Linked DNA regions of Bradyrhizobium diazoefficiens. The protein of the gene in region 2 interacts with the protein of the main gene of each other region in a pairwise test. Links are inferred from orthologs where the notes say so. Each region holds a gene or a part of one and is shown on either strand. Other genes may lie near its edges.

Region 1 (3,272 bases), 2.4 Mb from region 2 along the record:
TCCGGCTTGAGAATGGTCTTGCCATCGAAGCTGCCGCCGTTGAGCAGCATCTGCGCGAAGCGCTCATAGTCCGCCATGGTCGAGACCATGCCGCCAGAGGCCGACTGCCACTTTTTCATGACGGTCGGATCGTTGATGCGGCCGACGCGGAAATCGCTGTCGTTCGGCACCGGCTGCGCCAGCAGCTTCTGCTTCTCGGGGTCGGTGACGAAGAAAACGGTGTCGACCATGCCGAGCGGGCTGAGCAGCTTCTCCCGTTCGATCTCGAACAGCGGCTTGCCCGCCGCGATCTCCATCACGCGCGCCAAAATGTCGGTGGAGTGGCCGTATTGCCAGAGCGCGCCCGGCTGGTTGTGCAGCGGCAGCTTGGCGATGCGCTCGGCGAACTCGGCGAGGTCGAAATCGCCGTCATAGATCTTGGCGTCGCGATAGGCCTTGCGGACCAGGCTGTCGCCATAGAAGCCATAAGTGATGCCCGAAGTGTGCGTCATCAGATCGTGCACCGTGATCGGCCGGCTCGCTGGCACGAGCTCCAGCGACTTGGTGCCGTCCTCAGCCTTCATCTCGACGCCGACCTTCGCATTGGCGAAGGACGGAATGTATTTCGAAACGGGATCATCGAGCTTGATCTTGCCATCTTCGACCAGCTGCATCGCGACCACGGAAGTGATGGCCTTGGTCATCGAGAACAGGCGGAAGATGGTCTTGTCGGTAATCGGCGCCTTGCTGACCACGTCCTGCACACCGAAGGCTTCGTGGAAAACCGGCTTGCCGTGCTGCTTGATCAGCACGGTTGCACCGGCGATCTTGCCGGTCGCGACCTCGTTCTTGAAGAACTCGCTAATCTTGCCGAGCTTCTCCTGATTGAAATGCGCGCCGGCCGGAATCTCGTAAGTGCCCTCGGCGCGCGCGAGCGAGATCGCGCCAAGCGACAGAAGCGCGCCGCAGACCAGCGCACGCAGTCCAGATTGTAAAATCATATCCCCTCCCCGGAACATGGTCCGGCGGAGTGTACCGACCGCGCCATCAGGCACAAGGGCTGCCGTAGCGCGCCAGAACGTCCGCGTGGAGCGCCGCGCTTGCCTCGGAGAAACAGCAGAATATGACATGAGTGACCAGCGGCGCAGCCGGCAGGGCATCAATGGTCGCGTGGACCGCGATCTTCGCGGCCTGGTCGGCCGGAAACCGATAGACCCCTGTCGAGATCGCGGAGAAGGCCAGCGAGTTCAGTCCATGGGCCTGGGCGAGCTCAAGCGCACGCCGATAGCAGGAGCTTAGGGCCTCCGCCTCACCGCGAGTGCCGCCGTGCCAGACAGGACCGACCGCGTGGATGACATGGCGGGCCGGCAGACGGTAGCCCTTGGTGATCTTGGCACCGCCTGTCGGGCATCCTCCGAGCGTCCGGCACTCCGCAAGAAGCTCGGGGCCGGCCGCCCGATGGATTGCACCATCGACGCCGCCCCCACCAAGAAGAGAGGAATTCGCGGCGTTGACGATGGCGTCAACGCCGAGTGTCGTGATGTCGGCAACGATGACCTCGAGCTTGGCGCCGCCGATCCGGCGCGTCAGCCGGGTCATTGATCAAGCCGCGACGGCGACGCCCTTCTCGGAGAAGAGCTGCTGCAATTCGCCCGCCTGAAACATCTCGCGGACGATGTCGCAGCCGCCGACGAACTCGCCCTTCACATAGAGCTGCGGGATGGTGGGCCAGTTCGAGTATTCCTTGATGCCGTTGCGCAGCTCGGCGGATTCGAGAACGTTGAGGCCCTTATAGCCGACGCCGATGTGGTCGAGGATCTGGACGACCTGGCCGGAGAAACCGCACTGCGGAAATTGCGGCGTGCCCTTCATGAACAGAACCACGTCGTTCGACTTCACTTCGTTGGCGATGAATTCCTCAATGCTCATATCCGTGTCCTTCTCGGGCGGAGCCCTCAACGATTCCTTCGGGCCGGCTCAGCCGATTTAACCCGATCCTTCCCTATATATGTAGCCCAAACCGTTGTGCATCCAAAGTAAAATGGCGGCGAACGGCCCCTCGGCCGGCAGCTTGGGCGATGGGCTGATGACACTAATATTAACGCCGGGGAGGACTTTTATCCCGTAACGGACGCCCCATCTAGGACGAACCTCGGTTTTGGAACCGGGGAACGCCAACAACGTTCTCTTGTCCAGTCTGGAGAAAAACGTGACGAAACCAGCCTCCGCTACGGCAACCGACCCGCTTTCGTCACCGTCGGCCGATTTCGGCGGCCTCGCCCACAGGCTCCAGGAGGCGTTCGTTGCCGTCCGCAACGAGACCGAGCGCCGCGCCGCACCGCTCTCGCCGGAAGACCAGCAGATCCAGTCGATGCCGGATGCGAGCCCGACGAAATGGCACCGGGCCCATACCACCTGGTTCTGGGAGCAGTTCTTGCTCGGCGAGCACGCCTCCGGCTACCGGCCCTTTCACCCCGACTTCGCATTCCTGTTCAATTCCTACTACGTCAGCGCCGGTCCCCGCCATGCCCGCAATCATCGCGGCGACATCACCCGGCCCAGCACGAGCGAAATCGGCGCCTATCGCCGCTATGTCGATGCCGCCGTCGTAAACTTCTTCCGCGAGGCTGGCGAAGACAAGCTGCGCGAGATCGCGCCGCTGGTCGAGGTCGGGCTCAATCACGAGCAGCAGCATCAGGAGTTGATGTTCACCGATATCCTGCACGCCTTTGCGCAGAACCCGGTGTATCCGGCTTACGTTCCGGACTGGCGCTTTCCGTCCGCGACGCGCGCCGGTGACAACTGGCTGATGCTCAACGAAGGCATCCACACCGTCGGTCATGTCGACGACAGCTTCCATTTCGACAACGAGAAGCCGGCGCATCGCGCCCTGGTCGGCCCGGTCAAGATCGCGCGCAATCTCGTCACCAACGGCGAATGGCTCGCCTTCATGCGCGACGGCGGCTATGCGAAAGCAACGCTGTGGCTGATGGACGGCTTTGCCGCCGCCAGCAAGGAAGACTGGCAGGCCCCGGGTCATTGGCGCGAGGTCGATGGCGGATGGCAGGTGATGACGCTCGCCGGCCTCAAGCCGGTCGATCCGGACGCGCCTGTCTGCCACGTCAGCTATTATGAGGCCGATGCGTTTGCGCGCTGGGCCGGAAAGCACCTGCCGACCGAGATGGAATGGGAGGTCGCCGCGCGTGCCGGCCAGCTCAACGACGCCTTCGGCATCGTCTGGCAGTGGACGCGTTCTTCCTACTCACCCTATCCCGGCTATCGCGCCATCGAAG
Region 2 (3,077 bases):
GACCGCGCTGACCGGCGCCTCGCGCGCCAGCATGCTCCGCCTCTCCAAGCAGGGTAACCGCGAGGCCGACGTGGTCTCGGACCTGCTCGACATGCGCGAGCGCCTGATCGGCGCGCTGCTGCTCGGCAACAACATCGCCAATATCAGCGCCTCCGCGCTGGCGACCTCGATCTTCACCGCCTGGTTCGGCGACGTCGGCGTGCTCTACGCCACCGGCGTGATGACGGCGCTGGTCGTGATTTTTGCGGAAGTGCTGCCAAAAACCATCGCGATCAATGCGCCGGACCGCATGGCGCTTGCGGTCGCGCGGCCGATGCGGCTGACCATGTACGTGCTGGGGCCCCTATTACGGATTGTCGAAGTCATCGTCCGCCTGTTGCTGCGCCTGTTCGGCCTCGCCGGCGAGCACCAGGCCATCCTGTCGCCGACCGAGCGCCTGCGCGGCGCGGTCGACCTCTTGCATCACGAGGGCAAGGTCGAGAAGCAGGACCGCGACATGCTCGGCGGGCTCTTGGACCTGCGCGAGCTCCAGGTCTCCGACGTCATGATCCATCGCACCGAGATGATGATGATCAATGCCGACCTGCCGCCGGAGGAGCTGGTGCGCGAGGTGCTGGCGACCGAGTACACCCGCATCCCGCTCTGGCGCGAGAAGCCGGAGAACATCATCGGCGTGCTTCACGCCAAGGACCTGTTGCGCGCGATCCGCGCCGCCGACGGCGACACCTCGCGCATCGACGTCTCCACCATCGCGCTGCCGCCCTGGTTCGTGCCGGAGATGCGGCCTGTGTCCGAGCAGCTCAAGGCCTTCCGCCGCCGCAAGACCCATTTCGCGCTGGTCGTCGACGAGTACGGCGAAGTCGAAGGTCTCGTGACCCTGGAAGACATTCTGGAAGAGATCGTCGGCGACATCTCCGACGAGCACGACGTCGTGGTCGCCGGCGTGCGCGCCCAGCCGGACGGTTCGGTAGTGGTCGACGGCTCGGTGCCGATCCGCGATCTCAACCGCGCCATGGACTGGCGCCTGCCCGACGAGGAGGCAACCACGGTCGCCGGCCTCGTCATTCACGAGGCGCGCTCGATCCCCGACCGCGGCCAGAGTTTTACCTTCCACGGCTTCCGCTTCCGCGTTCTCCGCCGGGAACGCAACCGCATCACCGCGCTCCGTATTTCACCGGTGCCGCGCGAGGCCGAGCTGGAGGGGGCCAAGCCAAGAAGGGCCGGGACGTCGTTTTGACGCATGGCGAGCTGTCATCGTCCGCGAAGGCGGACGATCCAGTATCCAGAGGCCGGCGTTGGGGATTCGCTCCCACCACATCCGCCGCGGAGTACTGGATGCCCCGCCTTCGCGGGGCATGACAGCGGTCACCCTTCCCCCGGTGCCTGCGCGTGGATCGCGAGCGCGTGGACGGTGCCGGAGAGTTCCGCCGCCAGCGCCGAATTTATCATGCGGTGGCGGTCGACCCGGCTCTTCCCTTTGAAGGCGGCAGACACGATATAAACGCGAAAGTGCGTCTCGCCGCTTGGCCGATGGCCGGCGTGGCCCTCATGCAAATGTGACTCGTCGACGACTTGCAGGCTTTCCGGCGTGAAAGCTTCCTGCAACTTGTTGCTGATAGTGTCTTTCATAACCATGAGTGCCATTAAAGCGTGCGCAAGCGCCCCGTCAATTGCATAGGCCGCCTCTGGCGGCGGTCCTAAAAAATGCCGAGGTGCTACGGGGTTTCGCCCTAATTGCAATGTCAAGACTTGAAGGTTTTTGCATTGCGTAGTCAAAGTCAGCCATGCCGATCGATTCATCAAAGTTCTTCGACTCCATCCGCGTGAAGCCGCGGGGCAAGCAGCCGGAAGTGAAGCCGCGCGACGCCGTGGTCAACTGCGAATGGGCCGGGTGTCAGAACAAGGGCGCGCACCGTGCGCCGAAGGGCCGCGAGAACCAGCGTGAGTACTGGCACTTCTGCCTGAACCATGTGCGCGAGTACAACCAGAACTACAATTTCTTCTCCGGCATGAATGCCGACGCGGTTGCGCGCTACCAGAAGGATGCGCTGACCGGCCACCGTCCGACCTGGAAGATGGGCGCCAACGGCGGCAAGAAGGGTGCGGAAGCCGAGATCGACATGGCGTCCGATCCGTTCAGCATGTTCTCCGAGATCAACGGCCGTGCGAATTGGCGGAAGGGCCCGGAGGCCCAGCCCAAGGCCGAGACGCGCAAGGTGATGAACGCCGAGCGCAAGGCGCTCCAGGTCATGGGTCTCGGCCCCAATTCCACACTCGCCGACGTCAAGAGCAAGTACAAGGCGCTGGTCAAGCAGCACCACCCCGATGCCAACGGCGGCGACCGCTCGACCGAAGACCGCCTGATCGAGATCATCAAGGCGTATAATTACCTGAAGACGGTGGTGCGCGAGGCCTAAAGCGCGACGAGGTCGGGATGAATCCTCATCGCGATTTGGGTTATGGGTCGAGCATCATGCTCTAGGCCGCGATCTCCGGGAAAGACAGCTCGCAGACCAATCCTTCTGGCCTCCATTGCCGGGTGATTCTTCCCCGCAAGGTCCGGATCACACCATCGACAGCGCCGATCCCAAAACCCTTGCGGGTCGGCTCGGTGACCTCCGGCCCGCCGCTTTCCGACCAGCGCAGGACGAGAGACGTGGCCGGATCGGCCTCCCAGCGGATATTCAACCGGCCCGAAGGCGTCGACAGCGAGCCGTATTTGGCGGCGTTGGTCGCCAGCTCATGGACGGCAACTGCGATCGACTGGGCCAGCATCGCCGGCAGGCGGATGTCTTCGCCCTCGATGCGGACCCGTTCGCGGTCCCCGCTTGCGTAGGGCCGGAGCTCTTCTTCGACGATCGTCTTCAGGCTCGCGCCGGTCCAGCGCGAAGCCGAGAACAGTCTCTGCACGTTGGCAAGGGCGCTGAGCCGGCCTTGAAAAACGGCCTGGAACTCGTCCGCGCTCTCGGCCTTCGTTAGCCGCAGCATCGCCTGGATCACCGCTAGCAGGTTGTTGGACCGATGGTCGACTTCGGCGGTGAGAAGCATCATCCGCTCTTCCGCCTGCTTGCGGGCCG

Evidence for each region.
Region 1: the proteins of JJB99_RS03705 (region 2) and grxD interact in binary tests that used the Escherichia coli proteins (3 or more experiments, as listed by UniProt). The link is inferred for Bradyrhizobium diazoefficiens from one-to-one orthologs.

What each region holds. Positions count from the first base shown.
Region 1 is NZ_CP067100.1:3,172,994-3,176,265, reverse strand. What follows is about bases 246-3,201. They hold grxD (Grx4 family monothiol glutaredoxin), read right to left. Parts: upstream 1,909-3,201; coding sequence 1,582-1,908; downstream 246-1,581. Other genes in these bases: egtB (ergothioneine biosynthesis protein EgtB), read left to right, coding at 2,138-3,201; JJB99_RS14940 (O-acetyl-ADP-ribose deacetylase), read right to left, coding at 1,027-1,578; JJB99_RS14945 (serine hydrolase domain-containing protein), read right to left, coding at 246-980. Outside these bases: more of JJB99_RS14945, read right to left, coding at 1-245; more of egtB, read left to right, coding at 3,202-3,272. UniProt on the Escherichia coli protein: Monothiol glutaredoxin involved in the biogenesis of iron-sulfur clusters.
Region 2 is NZ_CP067100.1:796,669-799,745, forward strand. Bases 1-2,761 are described here. They hold JJB99_RS03705 (BolA family protein), read right to left. Parts: upstream 1,636-2,761; coding sequence 1,366-1,635; downstream 1-1,365. Other genes in these bases: JJB99_RS03700 (HlyC/CorC family transporter), read left to right, coding at 1-1,237; JJB99_RS03710 (J domain-containing protein), read left to right, coding at 1,785-2,417; JJB99_RS03715 (sensor histidine kinase), read right to left, coding at 2,479-2,761. Outside these bases: more of JJB99_RS03715, read right to left, coding at 2,762-3,077. UniProt on the Escherichia coli protein: Transcriptional regulator that plays an important role in general stress response. Has many effects on cell morphology, cell growth and cell division. Acts by regulating the transcription of many genes, including dacA (PBP-5), dacC (PBP-6), ampC and mreB.